One region of the Lysinibacillus sp. FSL W7-1291 genome, then DNA from elsewhere that is predicted to be linked to it. Evidence: riboswitches for the same ligand, from Rfam matches in the RefSeq annotation. Region 1 holds a riboswitch; each other region holds the start of a gene.
What was found. A riboswitch is a leader RNA that binds a small molecule or an ion and turns the genes downstream of it on or off. The one in region 1 is predicted to bind thiamine pyrophosphate.
Positions count from the first base shown of each region.

Region 2: linked by a shared signal. The riboswitch ahead of thiM (hydroxyethylthiazole kinase) and the one ahead of thiT (energy-coupled thiamine transporter ThiT) in region 1 are both predicted to bind thiamine pyrophosphate.
Region 3: linked by a shared signal. The riboswitch ahead of thiW (energy coupling factor transporter S component ThiW) and the one ahead of thiT (energy-coupled thiamine transporter ThiT) in region 1 are both predicted to bind thiamine pyrophosphate.

Region 1 covers NZ_CP151994.1:3,874,007-3,878,377, reverse strand. Annotated here, with positions in the region: gene NST76_RS18890 (SMC family ATPase) at 1-1,181, shown strand, start outside; gene NST76_RS18885 (hypothetical protein) at 1,223-1,345, opposite strand; gene NST76_RS18880 (DUF4870 domain-containing protein) at 1,401-1,724, opposite strand; TPP riboswitch at 1,852-1,959, shown strand; gene thiT (energy-coupled thiamine transporter ThiT) at 2,096-2,656, shown strand; gene map (type I methionyl aminopeptidase) at 2,818-3,573, shown strand; gene NST76_RS18865 (hypothetical protein) at 3,607-4,320, opposite strand.
Region 2 covers NZ_CP151994.1:3,354,018-3,358,388, reverse strand. Annotated here, with positions in the region: gene thiE (thiamine phosphate synthase) at 1-116, opposite strand, end outside; gene thiD (bifunctional hydroxymethylpyrimidine kinase/phosphomethylpyrimidine kinase) at 106-930, opposite strand; gene thiM (hydroxyethylthiazole kinase) at 918-1,685, opposite strand; TPP riboswitch at 1,778-1,875, opposite strand; gene NST76_RS16185 (acyl--CoA ligase) at 2,066-3,667, shown strand; gene sppA (signal peptide peptidase SppA) at 3,834-4,371, shown strand, end outside.
Region 3 covers NZ_CP151994.1:851,432-855,802, forward strand. Annotated here, with positions in the region: gene NST76_RS03895 (VWA domain-containing protein) at 1-1,211, shown strand, start outside; gene thiW (energy coupling factor transporter S component ThiW) at 1,456-1,956, opposite strand; TPP riboswitch at 2,048-2,155, opposite strand; gene NST76_RS03905 (tetracycline resistance MFS efflux pump) at 2,222-3,418, opposite strand; gene NST76_RS03910 (ABC transporter substrate-binding protein) at 3,647-4,371, opposite strand, start outside.

The DNA.
Region 1 (4,371 bases):
AACAGATGGAATTAGAGCAATATTTAGCTGAGCACATGAAAGAATGGACAAGATTACAAGCGGTTGTAGAAGAACAGCTCAAGCAGATGCCAGCCAATTTACCAACATTACAGCAATTAAAGCAACAACTTACGGATGTTAGTAAACAGAAAATGGATTTGCAAAAAACATGGCAAGAGAGTCAAGAAAATTTGCATGTCGTAAAAGAAGCGACAAGTAATGCAAAACTAACTGTAGAAATCGCCAAACAATCTTTTGAGGAATTGCAGCTCAAAATGAATGAAAAGCGGCAGCAATTTTCAGCAAGCATGCAGGAAATCGGCTTTGACAGCTATGAGGAATACGCAGCTGCCAAACGGAGTGCGAGCCAATTGGAGGCACTTCGCAAAGTATGCAGTGACTATGCTTTACAGGTACATACCCTGAAAATCCAAATAACTGAAGGGGCTATGTATCTTCAAGGGAAAGAGAAGCAAGATTTAGTGATGATGGAAGCAAAAGTAGAACAACTTCGTACAGCGTATGAGGAAGCATTTAAACGTTTGCAACAGATGAATGGTTTTGCACAAGCATGCCAGGGCTTTATAAAAAAAGTGGAAGAAACAGCGAGAGAGCTTCAGTTACTTGAACAAGAAGCTGGTCGAGTAAAGGAACTCTATGGATTATTAAACGGACAAAATTCGAAAAAGCTGTCCTTTGAGCGATACATTCAAATTAATTACTTAGACCAAATTACCGATGCCGCTAATATTCGTCTTTATCACTTATCAAATGGTCAATTTGAGCTTAGACGTTCTGATAGACTAGAAAAGCATGCGAAGCAAAGTGGGCTTGGGCTTGATGTATATGATGCCTATACGGATCAATTACGTGATGTGAAAACATTATCCGGTGGCGAAAAATTTAATGCTTCCTTAAGTCTTGCTTTAGGAATGGCAGATGTCATTCAAAGCTTCCAAGGGAATATTCATATTGAAACCATGTTTATTGATGAGGGCTTTGGCTCGCTTGATGAGGAATCTTTGAATAAAGCAATTGATACATTAATTGCTTTACAGGATTCTGGTCGTATGATTGGCGTGATTTCTCATGTGCCTGAATTAAAATCAGCGATGCCAGCGGTCTTACATGTAGAAAAAACATTGAATGGACATAGTCAAACCCACTTTGAAGTGAAATAAATAAAAGGCGTATTTCCAAAACAAGGGAATACGCCTGCTGTTTATTTTTTTCGAGGGGTGGCTGTAGGTGTTGTCCCTTTTTTTGCAGCCATTACTTTTTTCACGATAGGAATAACAATAGGTGCTAATTTTACGGCGGTTTTCACAACATTTGATACTTTCATTCAAAAACAGCTCCTTTTACAATTACTACTACCTGTTTCGCTTAAAAATGAAACATTAACGAATAACACGAACAGCTTGAATAATATTCCATATTACAATTCCTAGTGAGACGATGGCATAAATGGCAAACGAAACGAACCAAATAATCAACATCGTATTATTGCCGGACGTTGGATCCAAATTAAATGTAGAAAAAACAAAGACAATAAAGAACAGAATGCCGAAAACAAAAGGAATTAAATGAGAGATAAGTGCACGAATTGAATGTCTTTTTACGTCACTATCTTTCGTAATAATGTACACAATTAATGGGACGATAAAAGGGGCGAAGAAAATACTTAAATAACTAAAGGCAGATAAAATTTTTTGGTTCTCCATAGTTGTACCTCCTTTTGTAATATTTACGCATGAAAAACAGCAAAGTTTCAAAAAAATAATATATGGAAGAGGTTGTAATCCTTCTATCCTTTGCGTACAATGAGAATGTTCAAATAAATTCAGATGTAACGACCACAAGGGGAGCTGATGATGTCAGCTGAGACTGGGCACGTAATGCCTTGACTCTTTGAACCTGTAAGTTAACGCTTGCGTAGGGATGTGGATAGAAACCGACACTAGTACGATGTGAGGCTCTGTCCTGGCATCGTTTTTTCATTCTTGAGGGAATAAAAAGGTGTCAGAAAGAGACATATCAGCGCATTTCTATTCCTGCTCTTGTATCCTACATCGGAACAAAGGAGAGAATATATATGGACAAAAAAAGACTATTAATGCTTGTGGAGATTGCGATATTTGCAGCAATCGGTCTTGTGCTTGATCAGGTTTCCTTTAAAGTATGGGCACAAGGTGGCTCTGTTAGTCTAGTCATGGTACCTATTATGTTAATAGCATTTCGCTGGGGCTTAGTAGCAGGGCTAACAACTGGATTACTCGTGGGTGTAATGCAAACCATGTTTGGTGCTACGATTGTGCACTGGCTACAAGGATTCCTTGATTATGGTGTTGCTTTCACAGTTGTAGGATTAGCGGCGGTTGTGCGTGGACCCGTGTTGGCGGCTGCCAAAAATGCCAACAAAACAAAAATGGCACTTTACATTATATTAGGTACGGTACTTGCGGGCTTTTTACGATATGCAGCCCACACGATGGCTGGCGCTGTATTTTTTGCAGAATATGCTGGCGATCAAAATGCATGGATCTATTCCATCATCTATAATGGTACATATATGCTACCAGCAACTATTTTAACGGCAATTGTAGGCGTTCTTTTATTCACAGCTGCTCCACAATTAATGCAAAGAAAAGCATAAAACATGCCCCTCACATTTGTGAAGGGGCTTTTTTGTCGCAAATAACTCTTTGCGCACTTCGCAAAGTAAGGAAGCATACAATATTTAAAGCGTTTATCGTTATACGCATAACAAGTTATGTTATATTAAAGTATAGATATTAGATGAAAGGGACGTTATACATGATTGTAAAAACGCAAGAAGAGATTGAAGCTTTTAAAAAAATAGGACGCATTTGTGCTGAAATTCGTGAAGCGATGAAAGCTGCCACAAAACCAGGTGTTACAACATTGGAGCTAGATGAAATTGCTGGCCGTATGTTTGCAGAGGCTGGCGCGATATCTGGTCCAAAGGGAGAATATGATTTCCCTGGGTATACATGTATTAGTGTCAATGAAGAAGTGGCGCATGGTATCCCCGGAAAACGTGTTATTCAAGAAGGGGATATTGTAAATATCGATGTTTCTGGTTCATTAAATGGCTACTTTGCTGACACTGGTATTTCATTTGTGGTTGGTGATGGCTATGAGGACAAAGAAAAGCTATGTCGCGTTGCCAAAAGCGCCTTTGATCGAGCAATGACAAAGGTAAAGGCTGGGTCTAAATTAAATCAAATTGGTAAGGCAGTTGAACGTGAGGCGAATGCTAATGGCTTAACTGTTATTATGAATTTAACTGGTCATGGTTTAGGTCAATCTTTACATGATGAGCCGAATCACATTTTAAATTACTATGATGCATGGGATTCTACAATTATGAAAGAAGGTATGGTGCTTGCGGTTGAGCCGTTTATCTCAGCGAAGGCAGAGCATATTGTAGAAGCTGGTGATGGTTGGACATTCATTACACCTGATAAATCACTTGTAGCTCAAATTGAACATTCAGTCATTGTAACAAAAGATAAACCGATTATCCTAACATCATTAGACGAAGAATAGAATGCAATGAAATGAAAAATCCTGCTTACCAATTTATTTTTGGTAGGCAGGATTTTTTTTAATAAATAAAATACCAACAAAGAGAACACCACATAAAAAGAAGGCGGCGGTAGTGACAAGTAGCTCATCAAAACCATTATGTAAGGCGATTCCTATATAAGCCCAAATAAAAACACTAGGAAACAAAATATCAAAGTGATGGAAACGGATATGTAGCGCAAGTGCTCCACCTAATGTCAGCAAAATTACTGCCCAAAGAGGCGTACTAAGACCAAAGCCGTTCCAACCATAAGCCGTTAACGTAAAACTGATATTCGTAATAAAAATAAATGTCATCCATGCAAAATAAATGGAGAAAGGAATACGACCCGACATTGCTTTGTCATGAAGAGGGTACGTATTATACAACATAAATAAATACAAGACTAAGAGTAATGTAATGCCAAGTGAAACAATAAATAACTCATGATGCCATACGTATATCATCAATGCTTGCAATATATTTATGCAGCTAAAAAGCGCAGACTGTTTCATAGTTGTCTTTTTGATATTCATAACTAACCAATAACCGAGTAAAAAATAAATAAGAATCCAAATTACATGACTTACACTAACTGGTGCAAATACTACAGAAAAGCGATTAGCGATTTCTAGCATAGATTGACCGTTGATATTCACGAAAAAGGATGAAAAGGTTAGGATGAGTGAGACAAGATAAGAAATTGTCATCAAGATAAACCGAGGCATGTTTTCCTCTCCCTTCGTGTTAGATTTTATAGGGAAAAGACAAATAAGTAT
Region 2 (4,371 bases), 520 kb from region 1:
AATTGAAACATCGTAATGCCAGCTTGCAATGCCTTTTCGAGGAGATGGATGGGATTTTGTTGAAAAACATTGCCTGTCCCCATAATAAAATAAAGCTGTAAATCCTCACGTTTCATGAATAATTACCTCACAGGCTTCCTTATGCTGTTGATAAGCGAAATGATTTGTAGGTCCGTGCCCGTTGCCGATGGCTAAATCATGCATAATCGCTAATTGAATAAATTTTTTAGCTTCGATAATAGCCTCTTCCATCGCTAAACCTCGTCCAAGAAAAGCAGTGAGTGCTGCTGAAAATGTACAGCCAGTACCATGTGTATTTTTGGTTTGGATTCGTGGAGACTGCATCGAAAAAGATTGTCCATTTTTGAAAAATACATAATCAATGGCATAAAGTGGTTCTGCTAAATGCCCACCCTTTACAATGACGCATTGTACACCTAGCTGTAAAAAGCTTTGAGCCACTTGTTTCATATCCTCAAAATGGCGAATGGTTCTCCCCGTGAGAGCCTCTGCTTCGGGTATATTTGGCGTAACAATCGTAGCTAGTGGTAGTAAAGATGAGCGTAACGCCTCAATAGCTTCTTGCTGTAATAAGCTTTCTCCACCTTTTGCAATCATCACGGGATCCACAATTAGTGGTATGTTTAATTCACCGATCATGCGTGCGATGGCTTGGATAATACCAGAGGAATAAAGCATGCCTGTTTTCATTGCAGCAATCGGAAAATCTTCGACTAACGCTTGAAATTGTTTTTCCACAAACGAAATGTCAATGGGGAAAACACCTGTCACGCCTGTTGTATTTTGTGCAGTTAAAGCTGTAATAACGGAAGTGCCGAACACCTCTAATTCCTGAAATGTTTTTAAATCAGCCTGTATACCAGCACCGCCACCACTATCTGATCCAGCAATCGTCGTTACAATATGCATGATGCTTCACCATCCTTTGATAAACGATGTATAGCATTAAGCAAAGCTATTTGAAAATCACCGATATCTGCAGTGAATGCAGAAGCTAGTACTGCTGCCTTTTTATAGTAAGTGAGTGTTTCTGCTAATTGGTTGTATGGCTTGTTACCTGCGACATAGGCAGCACCACAAAGCGCACTAAGTAAACAGCCAGTACCAGTGACCTCTGTCATTTGTGGGTGGCCACCAGCTATCCACTGGCTATGCTCACCATTTGTTATAAGATCACGTTCACCTGTTACAATAACGATACAATTATATCGTTGTGCCACTAGTAATGCTTCCGTCTCCAGTGACATGGAGCCATGACCACTATCTACACCTTTCTGTTGCCAATCTACATTGGCTATAGCCGCAAGCTCACCGATATTACAGCGAATTACGGCAAATTGTATGTTTTCAAGTAAGTATTGAACGGTTTCCTTGCGATAAGTTGTAGCCCCTGCCCCAACTGGATCTAATATAACTGGAATGCCAAGTGCATTAGCTTTTTTTCCTGCTAACAGCATGGCGTTTTTGGTGCGAGTATTGAGTGTCCCGATATTAATTAATAATGCTTGTGCCATTGCTACCATTTCCTCAACCTCTTGGCTATCGTCAGCCATAACGGGCGAAGCACCTAATGCTAATAAACCATTTGCTTGGAAATTTGCCACCACATAGTTTGTGATGCAATGAATAAGTGGTTGCTGTTGACGAATTGTTTGAAATATCATTTTAATTTTAGTCCTCCTTTGTGGATGGACGTAAGCATGCAAAAAGGCTCTTTTTATGTGAAAATACACGAAAAAGAGCCTTTCATCTGAAAAAATCGATGTCTGTTGCTCCCTACGTCAGTATTAACTAACAGGTTCAAAGGGTCAGGTTTTACCTTCTCAACTCTTTCGAGTCCCCCTGCAATTTTGCTTTTAGTTGACCAAAATGTACCATACTTTTCATTTGTGTTCAATAGCTAGTTTTCCTATCGACAAAACGTGACTGATGCCATATAGCTAGGTATGATAGTTGTCATGACTTTACCTAAATTAAGCGCAAACCATTGAAAATACTGAAAAAGGAGTTTTATAATGTGTCATAGCAAAAGGGGGCATCTGCCATGAAAAGACAAGATTTAGTTGCACCAGAATGGTATAACATAACAGAGGAAATTGAAAAATATGCTCAGGATGCAACGAAAAATGCTTTAATTATTTATGAAGAAAATCAAGCTGTACAATTTATTACATATGCACATTTGATGGAAAAAGCGAATCAAGCAGCACATGTTTTCACCTTACAAGGTTTAACGAAGGGTGATGTGATTTTAGTGATGGTACCACGCTCAGTGGAAGCATATATTGTTTATATTGCAGCATTAAAAGCAGGTTTAACCATCATTCCAAGCTCAGAAATGTTAAGAACAAAAGATATTGAGTATCGCATTCATCACGCCAATGCTAAAGGGGTTGTTGCCTATGAGCCCTATATTGAACAATTTGATGAAGTTGGAAATTTACAGGGCATACAGCAATTTGTCATAGGGAAAGCACATGAGCCTTGGCAGCCTTTACTAGAAAAAATGCACCATCAACCTACAACTTACATAAATCCGACCCCGACAAAAAGTACTGATAATGCATTTTTAGCCTATACAAGCGGCACAACAGGTAACCCAAAGGCAGCGGTACATACACACAGCTGGGGCTATGCTCATTTACGAACAACAGCACCACATTGGTTAGGTGTACAAGAAAATGATATTGTTTGGGCAACAGCAGCACCTGGATGGCAAAAATGGATATGGAGTCCCTTTCTCGCTACATTAGGCAGTGGTGCTACTGCATTTGTTTACAAAGGTAAATTTGATGCTGCTTCCTATTTGGCAATGCTTGAAAAATTCAAAATCAATGTATTATGCTGTACACCAACTGAATATCGTTTTATGGCATCACTTGAAAATTTACACGCATATGATTTACATGCAATTCGCCAAGCTGTATCAGCAGGTGAACCGTTAAATAGTGAGGTTATCAACGTATTTTCAGAAACATTCCATTTACAAGTGCGAGATGGCTATGGTCAAACGGAAAATACATTACTTGTTGGTACAATGGTAGGGATGGAGGCGCGAGTTGGCTCAATGGGAAAACCTACTCCTGGCAACACCGTTAATATTATTAACGATTTCGGCAATCCTGTTGCAGTGGGAGAGGTGGGTGATATTGCTGTTCATCGTGAAACACCAGCTCTCTTTAAAAAATATTTAAATGATCCTGAACGTACAAATTTACAATTCCGTGGTGATTGGTATATAACAGGAGATCGTGCCTACAAAGATGAAGATGGCTACTTTTGGTTTGAGGGTCGAGGAGATGATGTCATTATCTCCTCGGGTTATACAATTGGTCCCTTTGAAGTAGAGGATGCTTTGATGAAGCATCCAACTGTGAAAGAAGCTGCTGTCATTGCCAGTCCAGATAAAGTTCGAGGAAATATTGTAAAGGCATTTATTGTTCTTCGTAATGGTGAAATTGGTGATGAAACACTTATTCAAACACTTCAAAGTCATGTGAAATCATTGACTGCCCCATATAAATATCCACGTGCTATTGAATTTGTCGAAGAGCTACCCAAAACATCCTCTGGAAAAATTCGACGAGTTGAATTACGACAGCAAGAAACAAAGCAATGCCATTCATCATCATTTCCTAGGAAATAATGTCGAAAATCAAAGTTCATGCAAAGGTATGGACTTTGATTTTTTTTATTTTTTTAGGTAAGGTAATATGAGGAAATAAATAGCAACAAGCTTTTTGCATATTATTGCAAAAAAATGAAACAAATAAGCAAGTCATTCGTATTACGTGTTGAGGAGGCGGAAAGACATGAATGTAAAAAGGTGGGTTGCTTTAGTAGTCGCAGGTGTTCTTTTACTATTTTCATTAGGAATTAACACCATTTTTGCCCTATTTAAAGCAGATTTCCTAGGTAATTTTGATAGTTTGATGGCTGGGAATAATTTAGATGTATATGAAAATGTCATTGAAGGGGACAATTTTGATAAGCGAATTGCTTATTTAAAGGTAGATGGAGCGATTCAAGATATCGGCTCAAGTACATTATGGCAACCAGTTGCCTATGATCATACATTTTTCTTAGAGCAATTGGATAATATTTTGTATGATGATTCGATACAGGGCGTTGTTTTAAGCGTCAATTCACCAGGTGGTGGTGTGAAAGAATCAGCAGAAATCTATAAAAAGCTGCTAAAAATTAAAGAAGAACGACAAATTCCAATTTATGTATCGATGGATTCGATGGCAGCATCAGGTGGTTATTATATTTCAGCACCTGCAGATAAAATCTTTGCCCATCGTGATACAATAACAGGCTCAATTGGCGTCATTATGCAATCCATTAACT
Region 3 (4,371 bases), 1.5 Mb from region 1:
AAAGTAAAGAAGAGGCAGTGGATACCATTCTATCAGTAACACCAGGAGGCGGGACAGAAATCTATAGTTCATTAGCTAAAGCCTATGAAAATCTCGCCGATTTAAAGCTTCAACGTAAACATATTATTCTTTTAACCGATGGGCAATCACAGTCTGGGAATTATGAGGATTTAATTGCTGAGGGAAAAGAAAATGGTATCACTTTATCAACAGTAGCGATTGGACAAGATGCTGATGCTAACTTACTCGAAGCACTTAGTGATATGGGTAGTGGACGGTTCTATGATGTCATTGATGAACAAACCATTCCTTCTATTTTATCTCGTGAAACAGCTATGATTTCTCGTACCTATATTGAGGATAATCCGTTTTATCCAGCAATTTATAATGCCGCAGGATGGAATTCGCTATTTGCCAATGGCGTCCCTCAAATGAATGCTTATATTGGAACGACAGCTAAGCAAGGGACAACCGTAATTGCAGAAAGTGAGAAGGAAGATCCTGTGTTAGCACAATGGCAATATGGACTCGGTAAAACATTTGCTTTTACATCCGATTCAACGGGTAAATGGACAGGAGATTGGGCAAGATGGCAGGACTGGGGAACATTTTGGCAGACGCTTATTTCACAAATGTTGCCAAGCTATAATGATGTTGCCTATGATGTGAGATTAGAAGCTGATGGCTCCTTTATGATTACAGACCCTACAAATGAAGCCGCATTTTTAGACATTGTAGCGGTTAATGAAGCAGGGGAGGAGTTAGAAACTCAGTTAGAAACCATTTCAGCCTCCCAAATTCGAGCTGTTGTACAGGCCGAACCTGGATTGATTTTCTTCCGTATAGCGGATGAGCAGCAGGCCATTTATCAGGCAGGCCTAAGTGTTCCTTATAGTGCTGAGTATGAACTGCTCCCTGTTAATGAAAAACTGGTTGAAGAGTTAACAAATCAAACAGGGGGAGCCGTTTTAAAAGAACCACAAGATGTGTTCCGTGACTTTACAACCAAAGGAGCGGATCGACAAAACATTGCTACATGGCTTCTTTTAGCAAGTATGCTTCTATTCTTTATGGATATTACCATAAGACGTTTTGGTTGGAGTTTCCTAACAAAAACGAATAAAAAAGAGCAGCCAATTGAGGAGAAACCTGTACAAGCAGAAGACACGAACGTAGCCCAGCTATTAAAGGGTATGAAAAAACGATCATAATAAAGTGAAGGCAGTGCAAAATCATTCCATTTTGCACTGCTTTTTTAAATGCTTTGAGGTTTTAAAAAATGGTGGTTTCCGCTAGGAAAGGGGTGCAAAGGTGATTGACACAGTGCAGCCTTCGAAAAGTGCTTCTCGGGGGAGAGAGACGCTCATAAAGAAACGAACCCCGCTCAAAGACTAGAAAAGAAATCTTCTCGCACATCTTAAAGGATTTCCAAAATCAAAAAGCACTCAGCACCACTCAATAAAGCGAAGAATTAAAGCTCTTTACTAGTACCGATTTTCGCAAAGTGCTAGCTACCATAACACCTAAGATGGCCCCGATGGTACTTGATGTTAAAAAGGCTGGCATGAAGAATAATGCGGCTACGGATGTCTCCATAAGCAATTTTGCATAGGGTACGGCAATAAGTGAAGCTAAAATACCAGTGCCAAAAACTTCGCCGAATCCTGCTAGCCATGATTTTCTACTGTATTTGTAGGCAAGGGCCGCACACAATGCTCCAATGACGCTACCAGGAATCGCTAAAAGAGAGCCTGTACCAGTAAAGATACGAATGATGGCTGTCACAAAGGCAACTAGAACTGTTGGCACGGGTCCTAGTATAATAGCTCCTATTACGTTAACAGCATGCTGAACGGGGTAGGCGCGTGCGATGCCTGTTGGTATGGATACAAAGGTAGATCCTGCTACAGCAATCGCTACTAATAAAGCCATGATTGTCATTTTACGAATTGACATAAGGTTCACTCCTCTTGAATAAAATCATGAGGGAAATTAAAAGGCCGCTTCCTTTAAACAATAGGAAGCGGCCTTGCATAGACAATGATAGTAGCAAGTAGCGCCACTTCCCTCCGCTAGTATGAACTAGATCAGGTTCAAAGGGTCCGTACATCATCATATACGTCTCAGCCTTTTAAAGGCTCCCCTAGTGGTAAATATCATTCAATTTTATTAACCAACATTACTGTAACATAATGTTAAAAATAGTCAATGATTTTTCTGACTATTTCGTATCAGGATGCATTAGATGAGGTGCTTTTTTCAATGTCCAGATGAGTGCAAGGAAGAAGCAGGCTAATAATATGATAGATCCGAAAATATATGGACTGTTCATATTCCAGTCAAATAGTAAACCTGCTAAGGCTGGTCCAATCATATTGCCAAGGCTCATGTAAGCATTATTCAAGCCCGCAGCAAACCCTTGTTCTTTCTCTGCAAGCTTTGAAATTAGTGTATTTACAGCAGGACGAATTAGTGTTGTTGCTGTAGAGAAAATAGTTGCTACAACTAATATAAGAGCGAAGCCAGATACAAACAATATTAAGAAAATAGCAACAGATGCAATAAATAAATTGACTAACACAACTTTCATTTCACCAAAGCGATTAAAAAGTGGTGTAATCACAAACATTTGTACAACTACCCCAAAAGCACCACCGACAACTAAAATAATCGCAATATCTACGGGTGTGTAATTAAACTTTTCTGTCACAAATAATGACAAGGTTGTTTGGAAGTTGGCAATTCCGAACGAGAACACGAGCATGATAATGAGCATAACGAAATAAGGCATATGTATGGAACGAGCCATTTGCTTCGCCAGATTTTCTTGCTTTTGCTTGTCATGTGAAGTGTTTGGTTTAGTAGATGGTAATAAAAAGTAAGATAAAACAGATGCAAGTATGGCAGCAACTCCTGCCGTGAAAAATGGAAAATGTAAACTAACCTTTGCTAAGAAACCACCTATTCCTGGCCCTATCATAAAGCCCAGTGACATAGCAGCACCTAACATACTCATACCTTTTCCACGTTCCTCGTAGGTAGTAACGTCAGCTACAAATGCCATAATAGGAGGTGCAACAAATGCGGAACCTAGACCGCCTAAAAAGCGTGCTAAAAATAGCATCCAGACGTCTGTGGCTAGGCCAAAACCGATTTGTGCAAGACCTGTCACAATAAGACCGAAAATAATTAAATTTTTCCGACCATACTGATCCGAAAGATTCCCAGCAATTGGAGAAAATACGAATTGAGCTAAGGCGAACGTTGCAATTAGCATACCTAGAACTTGTCCTGCTGCACCAAAAATTTTTAAATACTCTGGCATGACAGGAATAATAATTCCAATACTCCCCATTGCGATAAACATATTAAACATTAAAATATATAAAGCCGCCTTATTGGACTTCTGCTGGGTCATCGAATGAACCCCCTTTTTATAATCAAATATACTAAAGTCTATCATAAGATATCCTATCATCATATCGGTTGAAAGTCTGAAATGAAACATACCTGCTAGTGCAGCAATACCAATCCACGATGTAGAAAAGAATAAACAGACAATAGGTGAGGTGCTGCCAGAAGCAGGAAGATAATAGAAAAAGGTCTATCGACAAAATAAAAATTCATCGATAGACCTTTATATGCTTTAACGAATACTCATTTTAAATTCTAAAAACAATTCATTATATTTCCCTAAATAGTCTGGTCCTAAATTTTTGTAAACTTCTAATGTATCGCGTTGTTCTTCAGAAGGATAGTAGCGTTCATCAGAAACAACTTCTTCATCCATTAAGTCCATAGCAGCTATATTAGGCGTAGAGTAGCCTACATAATCGGCATTTTGTGCACCCGATTCAGCACTTAGCATGAAATTGATAAAGGCATGGGCACCGTCGATATTTTTCGATGTTTTAGGGATGACCATATTATCGAACCATAAATTCGAGCCTTCCTCAGGTACAGCAAAGTCTAGCTCCTCATTTTCATACATCATATCTGCTGCTTGCCCAGACCAAGTAAGGGCTACAGTGGCCTCATTGTTGATCATTAATGGTGTAATTTCATCTCCAATGATGGCTTTTACATTTGGTGCAAGTGTGATTAATTTATCAGTAGCCTTACGTAGTTCCTGATTATCTAGTGAATTCAAGGAATATCCGAGACTGTTTAAGCCCATTCCAATGACTTCACGAGCACCATCCACTAAAAAGACTTTTCGTTTTAAGGATGGATCCCATAAATCATCCCAAGAAGAGAAATCTAAATCTCCCACAAGGCTTGGATTGTAGACAATGCCTACTGTTCCCCAGAAATAAGGGACCGAATATTTATTGTCATCATCGAATGGTAAATCTAAAAAGTAAGGATCGA